2 regions of the Streptomyces sp. NPDC043854 genome follow, and region 2 is predicted to be linked to the other one. Evidence: riboswitches for the same ligand, from Rfam matches in the RefSeq annotation. Region 2 holds a riboswitch; the other holds the start of a gene.
What was found. A riboswitch is a leader RNA that binds a small molecule or an ion and turns the genes downstream of it on or off. The one in region 2 is predicted to bind glycine.
Positions count from the first base shown of each region.

Region 1: linked by a shared signal. The riboswitch ahead of gcvP (aminomethyl-transferring glycine dehydrogenase) and the one ahead of gcvT (glycine cleavage system aminomethyltransferase GcvT) in region 2 are both predicted to bind glycine.

Region 1 is NZ_JBWKDK010000046.1:6,017-14,697, reverse strand. Features, by position in the region: gene AC068A_RS29815 (DUF5999 family protein) at 258-455, shown strand; gene gcvP (aminomethyl-transferring glycine dehydrogenase) at 596-3,490, opposite strand; glycine riboswitch at 3,688-3,785, opposite strand; gene AC068A_RS29805 (PRC-barrel domain-containing protein) at 3,900-4,280, shown strand; gene AC068A_RS29800 (DNA polymerase IV) at 4,304-5,749, opposite strand; gene AC068A_RS29795 (MerR family transcriptional regulator) at 5,842-6,480, opposite strand; gene AC068A_RS29790 (bifunctional nuclease family protein) at 6,670-7,143, opposite strand; gene ftsR (transcriptional regulator FtsR) at 7,196-7,957, opposite strand; gene AC068A_RS29780 (FHA domain-containing protein) at 8,000-8,681, opposite strand, start outside.
Region 2 is NZ_JBWKDK010000078.1:9,099-17,779, forward strand. Features, by position in the region: gene AC068A_RS34890 (enhanced serine sensitivity protein SseB C-terminal domain-containing protein) at 1-292, opposite strand, end outside; gene AC068A_RS34895 (enhanced serine sensitivity protein SseB) at 367-1,101, opposite strand; gene AC068A_RS34900 (AAA family ATPase) at 1,158-1,823, opposite strand; glycine riboswitch at 2,088-2,191, shown strand; gene gcvT (glycine cleavage system aminomethyltransferase GcvT) at 2,374-3,489, shown strand; gene gcvH (glycine cleavage system protein GcvH) at 3,587-3,967, shown strand; gene glyA (serine hydroxymethyltransferase) at 3,983-5,239, shown strand; gene AC068A_RS34920 (L-serine ammonia-lyase) at 5,535-6,917, shown strand; gene AC068A_RS34925 (AMIN-like domain-containing (lipo)protein) at 7,421-7,951, shown strand; gene AC068A_RS34930 (flavodoxin family protein) at 8,013-8,681, opposite strand, start outside.

The sequences.
Region 1 (8,681 bases), on a different contig from region 2:
CCCCCCGGACGGCCCATCCGGCGTAGTCCTGCCGGGCCACCCGTGAACCACCCAAAATGACAGGGGAGTTGGGCTGAACCGCCCGCACGGGTGATGCGTCATCAATCTGTGAGGACAGCTGCCGGAAATCCCTGCGGACCGAGGTCCGGAGGGCAACACTGGGACTGACCGCATCAAGTCGTCGACCACGGGGGGCGGCCATGAACAAGGCATCGAGCCGCAGCACACAGACCACACCGCAGCGAAAGAATCCATCCATGTGCCAGCACCAGCCAGCGTGCCCGTCAGCCGACTCCGCCGACCGGGAGGCCGCGAAGCCCGTGGCCAACCACCCGGAACAGGGCTGGAGCCTGCTGTGCAACGGCGTCCTGCTCTTCGAGGACACCGGTGAGCTGCTGCCGGACGGCCAGATCATCGCACCGCACCGCCCGCTGGCGGCGGCGCAGGCGGCCTAGCCGGCACCGGCTCGACGGGACGCCGGAACAGCCGAAGCCGAAGGGGCCGGCCCGGGAGCGATTCTCCCGGACCGGCCCCTTCACCGTGCAGTCACCCGATGCTTTTGTGTCAGGTCGCGTGTGTCAGGTCGCCGCGCGGATCAGTTGTCGTACTCGTCCAGCGGCGGGCAGGAGCAGACCAGGTTCCGGTCGCCGAAGGCTCCGTCGATGCGGCGCACCGGCGGCCAGTACTTCTCCGTCGCCAGGACGCCGCCGGGGAAGACGGCCTCGTCCCGGGTGTACGCGTGCGTCCACTCGCCGCCGAGCATCGCCGCGGTGTGCGGGGCGTTGCGCAGCGGGTTGTCGTCCGCCGGCCACTCGCCGGACGCGACCCGCTCGATCTCGGCGCGGATGGCGATCATCGCGTCGCAGAACCGGTCGATCTCGACGAGGTCCTCGGACTCCGTCGGCTCGATCATCAGCGTGCCGGCGACCGGGAAGGACATGGTCGGGGCGTGGAAGCCGTAGTCGATCAGGCGCTTGGCGATGTCGTCCACGCTGACGCCCGTCTCCTTGGACAGCGGGCGCAGGTCGATGATGCACTCGTGCGCGACCAGGTCGCCCGGGCCGGTGTAGAGCACCGGGTAGTGCGGCTCCAGGCGCTTGGCGATGTAGTTGGCGCCGAGCACGGCCACCTGGGTGGCGCGCTTGAGGCCCTCGCCGCCCATGAGGCGCACGTACGACCACGAGATCGGCAGGATGCCGGCCGAGCCCCACGGCGCGGCCGAGATCGGGCCGACGCCCGTCTCCGGGCCGGCGGTCGGCTGGAGCGGGTGGTTCGGCAGGTACGGGGCCAGGTGGGCCCGGACACCGACCGGGCCGACGCCCGGACCGCCGCCGCCGTGCGGGATGCAGAAGGTCTTGTGCAGGTTCAGGTGCGAGACGTCGCCGCCGAAGTGGCCCGGCTTGGCGAGGCCGACCAGGGCGTTCAGGTTGGCGCCGTCGACGTAGACCTGGCCGCCGGCCTCGTGGACCCGGGCGCAGATGTCGGCGACGTGCTCCTCGAACACACCGTGCGTGGACGGGTAGGTGATCATCAGCACGGCGAGCTCGTCGCGGTACTGCTCGATCTTGGCACGCAGGTCGTCCGCGTCCACCTCGCCGTCGTCCGCGGTCTTGACGACGACGACCTTCATGCCGGCCATCACGGCGCTGGCGGCGTTGGTGCCGTGCGCGGAGGACGGGATGAGGCAGACGGTGCGCTGCTCGTCGCCGTTCGCGCGGTGGTAGGCGCGGACGGCGAGCAGGCCGGCGAGCTCGCCCTGGGAGCCGGCGTTCGGCTGGATGGAGACCTTGTCGTAGCCGGTGACCTCGCAGAGACGTTCCTCCAGCTCGCTGATGAGCGTGAGGTACCCCTCGGCCTGCTCGACCGGGGCGAACGGGTGCAGCTGGCCGAACTCCGGCCAGGTCACCGGCTCCATCTCGGTGGTCGCGTTGAGCTTCATCGTGCAGGAGCCCAGCGGGATCATGCCGCGGTCCAGCGCGTAGTCCTTGTCGGCGAGCTTGCGCAGGTAGCGCAGCATCGCGGTCTCGGAGCGGTGCTGGTGGAAGACCGGGTGGGTGAGGTACGCGTCCGAGCGCAGCAGGCCCTCGGGCAGCGCGTCGGCCGTGGTCTCGTCGAGCGCCTCGATGTCTGCGGCGTCCCCGTCGACACCGAAGGCGGCCCAGACGGCCTCGATGTGGGCGCGCAGCGTCGTCTCGTCCACGGAGACCGAGACGTGGTCGGCGTCGACCTGGAACAGGTTGACCCCGCCCTCACGGGCCGCGGCGACGACCTCGGCGGCCTTGCCGGGCACCCGGGCGGTCAGGGTGTCGAAGTACGAGCCGTGCACGAGCTCGACCCCGCCGGCCGTGAGACCGGCGGCGAGCAGCGCCGTGTAGCGGTGCGTGCGGCGGGCGATCGTCTTCAGGCCCTCGGGGCCGTGGTAGACGGCGTACATGCCGGCCATGACGGCGAGCAGCACCTGCGCGGTGCAGATGTTGCTGGTGGCCTTCTCACGGCGGATGTGCTGCTCGCGGGTCTGGAGGGCCAGGCGGTACGCCTTGTTGCCGTCCGCGTCCACGGAGACGCCGACGAGGCGGCCGGGCAGCGAGCGGGCGTGCTTGTCCTGGACGGCCATGTAGCCGGCGTGCGGGCCGCCGAAGCCCATCGGGACGCCGAAGCGCTGGGTGGTGCCGACGGCGATGTCCGCGCCCAGGGCGCCCGGGGAGGTCAGCAGGGTCAGCGCGAGCAGGTCGGCTGCGACGGCGACGATCGCGCCGAGCTCGTGGGCCTGGTCGATGACCGGCTTGATGTCCCGGACGGCACCGGAGGCGCCCGGGTACTGGACGAGGACGCCGAACACGCCGCGCTCGGCGATCTCGGCCGGGATGCCGGCGGACAGATCGGCGACGACGACCTCGATACCGATCGGCTCGGCGCGGGTCTCGATCACGGCGATGGTCTGCGGCAGGGCGTCGGCGTCGACGAGGAACACGTTGCCCTTGGCCTTGCCCACGCGGCGGGCCAGGGTCATGGCCTCGGCGGCGGCGGTGCCCTCGTCGAGGAGGGAGGCGCCCGAGGTCGGCAGGCCGGTCAGGTCGGCGACGACGGTCTGGAAGTTCAGCAGCGCCTCGAGGCGGCCCTGGGAAATCTCGGGCTGGTACGGCGTGTACGCGGTGTACCAGGCCGGGTTCTCCATCACGTTGCGCAGGATCACCGGCGGCGTGAAGGTCCCGTAGTAGCCGAGACCGATCATCGAGGTCATGACCTGGTTGCGGTCGGCCAGGCGGCGCAGCTCGGCCAGCACCTCGGCCTCGGTCCGCGCCTCGGGCAGGTTCAGCGCCTCGGCGGTCTTGATGACGTCCGGCACCGCGGCGGCGGTCAGTTCGTCGAGCGAGCCGTAGCCCACCTGGGCGAGCATCTTGGCCTGCGCCTCGGCGTCCGGGCCGATGTGGCGCTGCTCGAAGGGGATGCCTCGCTCCAGCTGGGAGAGCGGAATGCGGTTGGCGGTCATGTACGGAGGCCTCCTGGGTCGTACGACCTGCGAGGGGCGCCACGACGCGGGCGCCCGGACGGCCTCCCCCTCTGTCATCTCAACCTGAGAGCTTCACCGGATCCTGCGGAGGTCGTCCGCGGGGTCCGGCTTTCACCGTCGGTGAGGGGTGGAACCGGCACTGCGGGCCCGGCACCGCCCCTGCTTTCCAGAGTGGCCTCGTCCGTGCGGTACGTATGCCTGAGAGATTCCGGGGAGGAGTTGCTCCTTCGGCGCCTCCGTCGAGCTCGGTGGAGGACTCTCCCGCACAGGGTCAGCAGCCACCACCCAGCCTACCAGCGAGGTTCCCGGGCCTCCCTCGAGTGGCCCCCTCCGGGGAAATGGCCTTTCGTAGTCATTACGGAGGAGTTGCGACCCACGTGGAGGGACCGTGCAGACAGATATCGATCCCCGCAGCCTGATCGGCCGCAAGGCGTTCGACCGCAACGGCACCAAGATCGGAACCGTCGACGAGGTCTACCTCGACGACGCCACCGGCGTACCGGAGTGGGCCGCCGTCCGGACCGGCCTGTTCAGCCGGGACGCCTTCGTCCCCCTGGAGCCGAGCGAGCTGGTCGGGGACACCCTGCGCGTCCCCTTCGAGCGCTCCCTGATCAAGGACGCCCCGGACTTCGGTGTGGGCCGCCACCTGTCCCCCGAGCAGGAGCTGCAGCTCTACCACCACTACGGGCTGGACGTCTCCCTCCCGTCCGACTTCACGTTCAAGGGTGATTTCGGCCACCTGGCGAACGGCGAGCAGGCCGAGGAGTAGCGCCGGCCGCCCCGGTCAGCCGGTCAGCCGGTCCGCCCCACCAGCGGCAGCGGATCGGACGGCTCCAGCTCGGGGTCGTCCACCAGGAAGGTACGGACCCGGCCCGGGGCCGATCCGGGCTGCTCGAACCGCACGGTCACCCGGCCCAGCCCGCTGCCCTGCACCCACCCCGGGCCGTGGACGGCGTGCCGGACGTCGCTCCCGGCCGCCCAGTGCCGCTCACGCGCCCGCTCCGGGCCGTCGGCCGCCCCGTCCTCCGCAGCCGCCTCAGGAGCCGTTTCCCGGGCCCCCTCCGAACCCTCGCCCCCGCCGGCAACTTCCGGAAGCGCCTCGGACCCACCCGGCGCGGAGGACGCGTCCAGGGCGCCGCCCTCCGCCCGCTCGGCGGCCGCGGCGGCCTGGGACTGCGCGAACAGGTCCTCCTGCGTGTAGTCCGCGAGCCCGGTCACGCCCACGCCCAGCAGCCGCACCCCGCCGGTGGTGTCCACCACCTCCAGCAGCCGGGCCGCGGCCTCCCGCACCACCGCCGGATCGTCCGTCGGCCCCCGCAGCGTCTCGGAGCGGGTCAGCGTGGAGAAGTCGTACCGCCGCACCTTCAGCACGATCGTGCGCCCGGAGTGCCCGGAGGCCCGCAGCCGCCGCACGCACCGGTCGGCGAGCCGCTGCACCTCGGTCCGGATCCGCACCCGGTCGTGCAGGTCCACGTCGAAGGTGTCCTCCACGGACACCGACTTCGCGTCGCGCTCGGCGACCACCGGCCGGTCGTCCAGGCCCAGCGCCATCCGGTACAGCCCGACCCCGTGCGACCGCCCGATCAGCCGGACCAGCTCGTCCTCCCCGGCCTCGGCGAGCTCCCCGACCGTGGTGATCCCGGCCCGCCGCAGGTGTTCCCCGGTGGCCGGCCCCACCCCGGGCAGGGTGCGTACGGACATCGGCGCGAGCAGCTCCCGCTCGGTGCCCGGCTCGATCAGCAGCAACCCGTCCGGCTTGGCCTCCTCGGAGGCCACCTTCGCGAGCATCTTCGACCCGGCCAGACCCACCGACCCGGTCAGGCCCGTCGCGGCCAGGATGTCCGCCCGCAGCCGCTCGCCGGTCTCCCGCGCGGACCGGGAGTCCCAGACGCCGCCGCCCGCCTCCAGGTCCACGAAGGCCTCGTCCAGGCTCAGCGGCTCCACGAGCGGGGAGAGCTCCCGCAGCAGGCCCATCACGACGTCGCTGACCGACCGGTACAGCTCGAAGCGGGGGTACAGGTAGGCGCCGTTCGGGCAGAGCCGCCTGGCCTGGGCCGTCGGCATCGCCGAGTGCACGCCGAAGCGCCTGGCCTCGTAGGAGGCGGTGGCGACCACCCCGCGCGGCCCGAGCCCGCCGACGATCACGGCCTTCCCGCGCAGGCTCGGCTTCGACGCCTGCTCCACCGAGGCGTAGAAGGCGTCCATGTCGAGATGGAGGATGGTCGACGCGGCTCTCACAGCACCGATGCTGCCTCACGCCACTGACAATGCCGAGGCCGGCGCCGGGGACGGCGCCGGGCGGCTCTCGCCGGGGGACGGCGGCGGGCGGCTCAGCCGGCCCGGTTGCGCCGGGCCGCCAGCTCGTCGGCCGGGTTGTGCCCGATCACCGTCTCGCCGGTGTCGACCCGCTCGCCGTGCAGCTGCGACAGGGCCTTCTCCACGTCACGCCAGACCACGCCCACGGCGATGCCGAAGATCCCCTGGCCGCCCTGGAGGAGCCGCACCACCTGCTCCGGCGAGGTGCACTCGTACACGGTGGCGCCGTCGCTCATCAGCGTCATGCGCTCCAGGTCCGAGAAACCGCGCTCCCGCAGGTGCTGGACGGCGTTGCGGATGTTCTGGAGCGCGACACCGGTGTCCAGGAAACGCTTCACGATCTTGAGGACGACCACGTCCCGGAAGCTGTACAGGCGCTGGGTCCCGGAGCCGTACGCGGGGCGCACCGTGGGCTCCACCAGCCCCGTGCGCGCCCAGTAGTCGAGCTGCCGGTACGTGATGCCGGCCGCCGCGCACGCGGTCGGCCCGCGGTAGCCCACCTGCTCGGCCGCCGGGGAGCCGGCCGCCGAAGCCGCCGGCGAGGTCTCCGGCTGACGGCGCGCGGAGCCCGCCGCACTCCCGAGGAGCGGGTACGGCCCACCGTCACTCCGTGCGGGGATGCCCCCGGTCGTACCGTCGCCCGTGACTCTCACGCCGACCCTCCGTCCTTGACCTGCCCCCTCGAAGGTAGGCAGTCACCAGGGGTGCGTCAACGATCGCCACACTCGGCACGCCGAGTGATAATCACCCTGAGAGTGGTTTCCCGTGCCCCTTGAAGGGGCAAGGCTAACCGAATGGGGCGACGGTCTCATCGGCTTTGACAAGACCGCTGTCTCGCTGTCTCACTGCGGCCCGGTACCGAAGTCTTCCGGCGAAATCTGGTCGAGGAACTCGCGGAACTTCTCCACCTCGTCCTCCTGCTCGTCCGGAATGGCGATTCCGGCGTCGTCCAGCACGCCGTCGCTGCCGTAGATCGGCGTTCCCGTCCGCAGGGCCAGTGCTATGGCGTCGGACGGCCGCGCGCTCACCTCGACCCCGCTGGAGAAGACCAGCTCCGCGTAGAAGACGCCCTCCCGCAGATCCGTGATCCGGACCTCGGTGAGCTCCTCACCGAGCGCCTCCAGCACGTCCTTGAACAGGTCGTGGGTCAGCGGACGGGCGGGGGCCATGCCCTGCTGCGCGAAGGCGATCGCGGTCGCCTCCCCGGGTCCGATCCAGATGGGGAGGTACCGGTCGCCTCCCACTTCACGCAGGAGCACGATCGGCTGGTTCGAGGGCATTTCCACCCGGACACCCACAACGTCGAGCTCGTTCACACAGCAACCCTAGGACCTGCCCGGCAGGTTTGGGTAGTCGGGACCCCGCCGGTCAGTGCAGCCGCACCCCGAGGGCGGCCTGGACAAGGGCCTCGTGGAGCCGCACGGACAGCCCCACGAGCTCCTTCACGGTGGCCTCCGCACGGGCCCTGGTCTGGGGGTTGCGGTGCCGCCGCAGCGGGGCCACGACCTGCTCCACCAGACCCGCCTCCCGCTCCGCGGCCGCCTTCATGGCCCGCAGGTGCCGGGGCTCCAGCCCGAACCGGCCCAGATCGGCCACCAGCCGGGCCACGACCAGCGCGTCCGCGTCGTACCCGCCGCCCGGAGCCTCCGCGAGCAGCCCGTACGACTCCCATTCGGCCAGCTGGGCCTCGTCCGCCTCGGCCGCGGCGATCAGCTCGGCCCGCCCGACGCGGGCGCCGGCCGGCAGCTCCCGTTCCGGCCCGCCCGGAAGGGCCGCGGGCGCGGCGGGCTCGGCGCCGTCCCCGTGCGCCGTGGGCGCCGGGATCCGCACCTGCTCACCGCGGTCCAGTGCGTCCAGCTGCTCGCGGATGACCTTCAGCGGCAGGTAGTGGTCGCGCTGGAGGCGCAGGATGCGGCTCAGCCGCTCGACGTCCTCGGTGCTGAACTTGCGATATCCGGAAGGTGTGCGTCTGGGCTCGACGAGCCCCTCCGCCTCCAGGAACCTGATCTTCGAAATGGTGACCTCGGGGAACTCTTCGCGCAGCATCGTGAGCACCGTGCCGATGCTCACCAGCCGCCCGGCCGAGGCGGCGGTGCCGTTCCCGGCACCGCCTGTCGGAGTACGCAGCACAGGACCTCCCTGGGGTTCCCCCCGGACGGAGCCCGGGAAGGGTCAGACGCCCCGCAGGCTCGCGTAGAAGACCAGCCGGTACTTGCCGATCTGCACCTCGTCGCCGTTGTGCAGCGGGACCGAGTCGATCGGCTCACGGTTGACGTACGTGCCGTTCAGGCTGCCGACATCGGCGACGGTGAAGCCGCCGTCCTGGCTCCTGCGGAATTCGACATGCCGCCGGGAGACGGTGACGTCGTCCAGGAAGATGTCGCTCTGCGGGTGCCGGCCCGCCGTGGTCAGCTCACCGTCCAGCAGGAAGCGGCTGCCGGAGTTGGGGCCGCGCCGCACGATCAGCAGGGCGGAACCCGCAGGCAGTGCCTCCACCGCGGCCTGGGCCTCGGGGGACAGCGCCGACGACACGTGCTGTTGTCCCGACACCTCGGCCTCGTAGGCCTCCAGGCCCGAGATCGAGATGGTGGACGTGGTCTCCGAGGCACGCTCCGGCGTCAGACCCGCCCGCAGCGGCGCCCCGCAGTTGGAGCAGAACCGGCTGGCCGCATCGCTGCGGTGTCCGCACCTGCTGCAAACCTGCTCGGCCGACATGGACGGCTCCTCGTGCCGCGGGTACCCCGCGGAGGCGTCGGTGGCATACGGGTCGGGAGCAAACCCTCCACCCGTACTCGAGGTTGATGAGTCACCGAAACCTATGCGTCCGGTACCGGCAGGGTCAACAGCCGACGCG
Region 2 (8,681 bases):
GATAGAGGGCGCGCGCGATGTCCCGGCCGGTGACCACCTCGTAGCCGCGGTTCCAGCCGCTGGCGGCCAGTTCCTGCGGGGAGGTCACGCACGGGGCGTATCCGAGGCCCTCCAACTCCATGCCGCCGTACTGGGCGTCCGGTGAGCCGGGGCTGCCCTGCCAGAGCAGCATCCACAGCCGGCCCTCGGCGAGGGCGTGCAGAAGTGACTCGTAGGTCTCGTAGCGCCCGGGAGTCACTTGGCGCATGATGTGCTCGACCTGCCCGGCCGCGGCAGTGCCTGACGCACTCACCGGTACCCCTCCTCGTCCGCACGGTGTGTCCAGGCCACCCGTGCGGCCAGGAGATGTCACCAGCTTAAGCGTCGCTAGGGCACGTAGAAGGGGCGTACGCGCGTAACGATGAAGTCGACCACCGGGTCGTCCACCGCGTCCAGCAGGACCAGCTGCACCGGCCAGGGCGCCGGGACCCTGGCCAGGGCCCGGGCGAGGGCCTCTCTCGGCGCGTTCTGCGCGGCGGGGTCCCGTCTCGACAGGCGGACACCGATGCAGAGCTCCGGGTCCCCGCCCTCGACGCTGGCGAGGCACCGGTGTGCGGCCACGATCAGGCCGGTGGTCCGGAACTCCTCGGCCGCGGCGGCCAGGAAGTCCACCGGATCGTCCTGCCAGTCGGGCTCGAAGAGCCGGACGCGGCCGCCGGTGGCGGGCCCGTCGAGCTCGGTCCGGCCGACCCGGCACAGCTGGGCGACGGCGGGCGGGGGCAGCGGCACGCCGACGGCGCCCTCCGGGTTCACGGCGATGCCCAGCTGCGGGGGCAGGCCGCGGGCGAACTCGACGGCGGGGGCCACGGCGAAGTCCATGCCGGGGCCGACACAGGCCCGGAACTGGGCCTCGGAGCTGTAGACGGGGACGTACGCCGCCCCGCCGATCTCCATGGTGGGCAGGGTGAGGGAGGGGCTGTCCGGGCCGCCTCCGCCGGGCAGCGGCACCCACACCCGGCTCCGGCCCAGCACCTCGACGATCCTCGGGCCGGCGTCGGGCACGCCCAAGGCCGCCCCGAGCACCTGCTCCAGCTCGTTCTCCGGCCAACCGCCGCCGTGCATCTCCGCCTCCGCTTGTCGCGCCGTGTACCGGCAGAGGGTAGCCGCCCGCGCACGGCTCAGGCCCCGCCGGGCTCCGCGGGCCGGAAGGCTATGCGGGTCAGCCGTGCGGCCGCCGCCCGGTCCAGCAGCACCACCGAGGCGCAGCCCGCCGGCAGCGGCCCCGACTCCGCGGCCCGCACCATCCGGCCCACCGCGGCCCGGTGCCGGGCGAAGGCGTACGCCGACACGCCGCGGCCCCGCGCCGCCTGCCCGGACAGGGCCTCCTGCGGGGTGACGTCCAGGATCAGCAGGTGCAGGGCCCGGCCGCGGCGCCGGGCCGTCGCCGCCAGCAGCCCCCGCACCCAGCGCTGCGTACCGCAGTCGTGGACGACGGCCGAGGCGCCGGAGCGCAGGATCCGCCACAGCCCCCAGTAGTGCGCGATCCGCACGAGCGGGCGGTACACGGCGTACGGGAGGGCCGCGGGCATGCGCCGCTCCCAGCGCTCGCGCACGTCCTGGGAGTCGATGCCGCCTCCCTCGGCGGCCCGCTTGATCAGCGTGCTCTTGCCGCCGCCGGGCAGGCCGGAGACCACGACGATGTCGCCCTCGGCGAAGCCGAGCCGGTGCGGCCCGCCGTCCCCCCGGCCGCGCAGGTCGCGCACCGGCCCGTGGCGCTCGCGCGCCGGCTGCTCCGGCACCCCGTCCGCGGTCCCGGCGGTCGCCAGTACTCCGAATCTCCGCACAAGATCGCCTCCCCCGAATCGGGCCTCGCGGACCCCATGCCCACTGAGTGTAAAGAGACGGTAATTCGACGGCACCGGTTCCGGCCGGCCTGTCCGGCCACCGGACGCCGCCCGCCCGCCGGACGCGGCCCGCGGTGCGCCGCGCGGCGCGCCGCCCGCCGCCCGCGACGTAGCGAATGACACAGTCTTTCGGGCCCACCCGCCCGATCCGCGGGAGGGCGTGCAATGATGTGCGCCATCTGGACCAACTGCATACCGGCCGCTTGAATCCGCGCGGGAGAGTCCCGGCAGGCCGCGAGGCCGCGTCCGGGCGCCGAAGGAGCAAGTACCTCCCTTGAATCTCTCAGGCCCCGTACCGCGTGGATGAGGCAGATCTGAAAAGCGAGCCGCTCCCCTCCCGTCCCCCGCGGCGGACCGGGGTGTGCTCCACCCAAGGTGCAAGTCGGCGCTCCCGTTCCCGCGGGACTCTCGGCGAACCTCTCAGGTTCCGATGACAGATGGGGAGGAACGTCCTCGTCATGTCATGCCCTGGGACCCGGGAGCCACACCCATGAGCACTGCCCCCCGCCTGACCGCCCTCGATGCGCTGCACCGCTCGCTCGGTGCGACCATGACCGACTTCGCGGGCTGGGACATGCCGCTGCGGTACGGCAGCGAGCGCGACGAACACAATGCCGTGCGCACCAAGGCCGGCCTCTTCGACCTCTCCCACATGGGCGAGATCACGGTGACCGGTCCGGAGGCCGTGAAGCTCCTGGACTACGCCCTGGTCGGCAACATCTCCACCGTCGGCACCGGCCGCGCCCGCTACACGCACATCTGCCGGGAGGACGGCGGGATCCTCGACGACCTGATCGTCTACCGCCTGGCCGAGGCCGAGTACATGGTCGTCGCCAACGCCTCCAACGCCCAGGTCGTCCTGGACGCCCTCACCGAGCGCGCCGCCGGCTTCGACGCCGAGGTCCGCGACGACCGCGACGCGTACGCGCTGATCGCCATCCAGGGCCCGGAGTCCCCCGGCATCCTGGCCTCCCTCACGGACGCCGACCTGGACAACCTGAAGTACTACGCCGGCCTGCCGGGCACGGTCGCCGGCGTGCCCGCGCTGATCGCGCGTACGGGCTACACCGGCGAGGACGGCTTCGAGCTGTTCATCGCCCCCGAGCACGCCGTGGAGCTGTGGCAGGCGCTGACCAAGGCCGGCGAGGGCGCCGGCCTGGTCCCCTGCGGCCTGTCCTGCCGCGACACGCTGCGCCTGGAGGCGGGCATGCCGCTGTACGGGCACGAGCTGACCACCTCCCTCACCCCGTTCGACGCGGGTCTGGGCCGGGTCGTGAAGTTCGAGAAGGAGGGCGACTTCGTGGGCCGCGCCGCCCTGGAGGCCGCCGCTGAGCGCGCCGCCGGCAACCCGCCGCGCAAGCTGGTCGGCCTGGTCGCCGAGGGCCGCCGCGTCCCGCGCGCCGGGTTCCCGGTCGTGGCCGGCGGCGAGGTGATCGGCGAGGTCACCTCGGGCGCCCCGTCCCCGACCCTGGGCAAGCCGATCGCCATGGCGTACGTGGACGCCGCCCACGCCGCGCCCGGCACCTCCGGCGTCGGCGTGGACATTCGCGGTACGCATGAGCCGTACGAGGTCGTCGCCCTGCCCTTCTACAAGCGGCAGAAGTAGCGCCCGTACGGCGGCGGCCGCCGGCCGCCGGCCGAGGCGTCGCACCACGCAAGACCACCGTTCGTTCGCACTCCCCCGCATCCAGGAGAATCAGGTCATGAGCAACCCCCAGCAGCTGCGTTTCAGCAAGGAGCACGAGTGGCTGTCGGCCGCCGAGGACGGCGTCGCCACGGTCGGCATCACGGAGTTCGCGGCCAACGCGCTCGGTGACGTCGTCTACGCCCAGCTCCCCGAGGTCGGCGACACGGTGACCGCGGGCGAGACCTGCGGCGAGCTGGAGTCGACCAAGTCGGTCAGCGACCTGTACTCCCCCGTCACCGGCGAGGTCGTCGAGGCGAACCAGGACGTCGTGGACGACCCCAGCCTCGTCAACAGCGCTCCGTTCGAGGGCGGCTGGCTGTTCAAGGTCCGCGTCGCGGAGGAGCCGGCCGACCTGCTCTCCGCCGACGAGTACGCCCAGCTCACCGCCGGTAACTGACCACAGGGGATCCTGATGTCCGTTCTGAACACCCCTCTCCACGAGCTCGACCCGGATGTCGCCGCCGCCGTCGACGCCGAGCTCGCGCGCCAGCAGTCCACCCTGGAGATGATCGCGTCGGAGAACTTCGCTCCGGTCGCCGTCATGGAGGCCCAGGGCTCGGTCCTGACCAACAAGTACGCCGAGGGCTACCCGGGCCGCCGCTACTACGGCGGCTGCGAGCACGTCGACGTGGTCGAGCAGATCGCGATCGACCGGATCAAGGCGCTGTTCGGCGCCGAGGCCGCGAACGTCCAGCCGCACTCGGGTGCGCAGGCCAACGCCGCCGCGATGTTCGCGCTGCTGAAGCCGGGCGACACGATCATGGGCCTGAACCTGGCCCACGGCGGTCACCTGACCCACGGCATGAAGATCAACTTCTCCGGCAAGCTCTACAACGTGGTCCCCTACCACGTCGGGGAGGACGGCCAGGTCGACATGGCCGAGGTCGAGCGCCTCGCCAAGGAGTCCAAGCCGCAGCTGATCGTCGCCGGCTGGTCGGCGTACCCGCGCCAGCTGGACTTCGCCGCCTTCCGCCGCATCGCGGACGAGGTCGGCGCGTACCTGATGGTCGACATGGCCCACTTCGCGGGCCTGGTCGCCGCGGGGCTGCACCCGAACCCGGTGCCGCACGCCCACGTCGTGACCACCACCACGCACAAGACCCTGGGCGGTCCGCGCGGCGGCGTGATCCTCTCCACCCAGGAACTGGCGAAGAAGATCAACTCCGCGGTCTTCCCCGGCCAGCAGGGCGGCCCGCTGGAGCACGTGATCGCCGCCAAGGCGGTCTCCTTCAAGGTGGCGGCCTCGCACGAGTTCAAGGAGCGCCAGGAGCGCACCCTGGCCGGCGCGAAGATCATCGCCGAGCGCCTGGTCCAGGACGACGTCAAGGCCGTGGGTGTGGACGTCCTCACCGGCGGTACCGACGTGCACCTGGTCCTGGTGGACCTGCGCAACTCGGAGCTGGACGGCCAGCAGGCCGAGGACCGCCTCCACGAGATCGGCATCACGGTCAACCGCAACGCCATCCCGAACGACCCGCGGCCGCCGATGGTCACCTCGGGTCTGCGGATCGGCACGCCGGCCCTGGCCACCCGCGGTTTCGGCGCCGAGGACTTCACCGAGGTCGCCGACATCATCGCGGAGGCCCTGAAGCCCTCGTACGACGGCGAGGCCCTCAAGGCGCGCGTCTCGGCGCTCGCCGCGAAGTTCCCGCTGTACCCGTCGCTGTAGGCCACGGCTCGGGGGGCCCGGCCTTGTGTCACACAGGGCCGGGCCTTTCTCATGGCCCGGGGCCGCGGTCCGGGACGTCGGGACCGCGACAGCCTCCGTACAGACCGGCGTAACCGGTCCCCTCACGAACTGACGTACGCTGATGAACCGGGCATGGGCGCCCACCAGGTGATCTTTGCCCTCAATCCCTACAAGATCCGCCCCCTCCGCCGGCCGCCTCGCCACGCTCCGAGACCGGCCGGACGGTCCGCTCCCCGCCACCGCGGGGGTGAATAACTCCCGGGAGTCCGCCACCGTGGCCATTTCGGTTTTCGATCTCTTCTCGATCGGCATCGGTCCGTCCAGCTCGCACACCGTGGGTCCGATGCGCGCAGCCCGCATGTTCGTGATGCGGCTGAAGAAGGACGGTGTGCTCGCGCAGACGGCCTCCGTCCGGGCCGAGCTGTACGGCTCGCTCGGCGCGACCGGCCACGGCCACGGCACCCCGAAGGCGGTGCTGCTGGGCCTGGAGGGCCACTCCCCGCGCACCGTGGACGTGGAGACGGCCGACGACGAGGTGGAGCGCATCCGGCAGACCGGCCGGCTGCGCCTGCTCGGCACGGAGATAGGCAGCGCGCACGAGATCGCGTTCGACGAGCCGAGCCAGCTGATCCTCCACCGCCGCCGGGCCCTGCCGTACCACGCGAACGGCATGACGCTCTTCGCGTACGACGCCTCGGGCGCCCCGCTGCTGGAGAAGACGTACTACTCGGTGGGCGGCGGCTTCGTGGTGGACGAGGACGCGGTCGGCGAGGACCGGATCAAGCTCGACGACACCGTGCTGAAGTACCCGTTCCGCTCCGGTGACGAGATGCTGCGCCTGGCCAAGGAGACGGGCCTGTCCATCTCCTCGCTGATGCTGGAGAACGAGAAGGCCTGGCGGACGGAGGAGGAGATCCGCGCGGGCCTGCTGGAAATCTGGCGGGTCATGCAGGCCTGCGTCGCGCGCGGCATGTCCCGCGAGGGCATCCTCCCGGGCGGCCTGCGGGTCAAGCGCCGCGCGGCGGCCACGGCGCGCCAGCTGCGCACCGAGGGCGACCCGATGCTGCACCGCAGCGAGTGGACGACGATCTACGCGATGGCCGTGAACGAGGAGAACGCGGCGGGCGGCCGCGTCGTCACGGCCCCGACGAACGGCGCGGCGGGCGTCCTCCCGGCCGTCCTGCACTACTACGTGAACTTCGTGCCCGGCGCGGACGAGGACGGCGTCGTCCGCTTCCTCCTCGCCGCGGGCGCGATCGGCATGCTGTTCAAGGAGAACGCCTCGATCTCCGGCGCCGAGGTCGGCTGCCAGGGCGAGGTCGGCTCCGCCTGCTCGATGGCGGCGGGCGCCCTGGCGGAGGTCCTGGGCGGCACCCCGGAGCAGGTCGAGAACGCGGCCGAGATCGGCATGGAGCACAACCTGGGCCTGACCTGCGACCCGGTCGGCGGCCTGGTCCAGATCCCGTGCATCGAGCGCAACGGCATGGCGGCGGTCAAGGCGGTCACGGCCGCGAAGATGGCGATGCGCGGCGACGGCAGCCACAAGGTCTCCCTGGACAAGGTCATCAAGACGATGAAGGAGACCGGCGCGGACATGAAGATCAAGTACAAGGAGACGGCCCGCGGCGGCCTGGCCGTCAACGTCATCGAATGCTGACCTGAGCCGACCTGACCCGGTCTCCGTCCGTACGAGGACCCCGGGCGCCGCGGGCGCCCGGGGTCCCGTGCGTTTCCCGCCGGCCACTCTCCCGACCTGCGGCAATCATCCCGGTTTTCCCGGGCGTTGAGGTTCGGCGCGGATTGGTCACGCTTCAGGGCGAACCGTGGGGGCCGGGGGTGGTACGGGGTGACCCCCGTGCGCAAGGGTGATCGCATGACGTCGCGGCCACACCCCCGGCGGCCGGCCAACCGCCGCGGAGCCCGCAGCCCTTTCCCCCGTACGCGCTCCGCAGCCGCCCGGCAACCCTGCGCGCCCGCCCTCCGGCCGGAGGGCGGGCCGGCGGCGCACACCTCGCCTGGACGGCCGTTCGGTCCGGCGGCGCGGACAGGGAATTTCAACCGAATGAGAAGTTTGACCGGTTTTGCTGCAACCATGGGTGCGCGGGGAGTGTCTCCAGCAGTGACACCCGTCCCCGTCTCTCGAGAATCAGGGGGGACGTCATGAACCACCTCCGCCGCCGGCAGACCGTGGCCCTGGCCACGGGGGCTCTCCTCACCGCCGGAATCGCCCTCGCCGCGCCCGCCTCCACCGCCCCGGCCCCGGCCGCCGCGGCCGCCGGGCGCACCGCCACCCCGCTCGTCGTGAACGCCCGCTGGGCCGGGCACTGCGCGTACGACCGGATCGTCATCGACCTGCGGGGCCGCGTCCCCGACGTCGAGGTCACCCGCGTCCCGCGGCTGTACCGGGACGGGTCCGGCGAGCCCGTCGCGCTCGCCGGGAAGCACTTCCTCCAGATCCGCCTGCACCCCGCCGACGCCCACCTGCGCTCCGGCGAGAGCACCTACCGCGGGCCGAAGCTCGCCAGGATCGACCTGCCCGCGCTGAAGGGCTTCGCCATGACGGGCGACTTCGAGGGGTACGTCACCTTCGGTGCCGCCTTCGACACGAAGCCGTCCTACACCTCGTTCACCCTGCGCTCGCCCGACCGGTTCGTGCTGGACGTCGCGCACCGGAACGTGTGCTGCGGCTGAGCCTCCGCACAGCCGGGCGGCCGGGCGGCCGGGCAGCTGTCCGGCCGTCCGGCCCGGGCCGTCAGCGGTGTTCGGGGTTGGGGAAGTCGAAGCGGCAGCCGGCGTCCCACTCCGAGCGCTGGTTGCCGTGGGCGGGCATGCCGCCGGAGCGCTTGAGCAGGGCGGCCAGGTGCATGAGGTTCCACGACATGAAGGTCGTGTTCCGGTTGGTGAAGTCGTTCTCCGGGCCGCCCGAGCCCGGGTCGAGGTACGAGGGACCGGGCCCGGCCTCGCCGATCCAGCCGGCGTCGGCCTGCGGCGGGATGGCGTACCCGAGGTGCTGGAGGCTGTAGAGGACGTTCATGGCGCAGTGCTTCACGCCGTCCTCGTTGCCCGTGATCAGCGCACCGCCGACGCGCCCGTAGTAGGCGTACTGGCCCTGCTCGTTCAGGAGCGAGGAACAGGCGTACAGCCGCTCGATGACCTGCTTCATCACGGAGCTGTTGTCACCGAGCCAGATCGGCCCGCACAGCACGAGGATGTCGGCGGCCATGATCTGGCTGTACAGGACGGGCCACTGGTCGGTTTCCCAGCCGTGCTCGGTCATGTCCGGCCAGACTCCGGTGGCGATGTCGTGGTCGACGGCGCGGATCAGCGAGGTCCGGGCGCCGGCCGCCTCCATGACGGCGCGGCTCCGCGCGATCAGGCCCTCCGTGTTGCTGGTCTCGGGCGAGCGCTTGAGCGTGCAGTT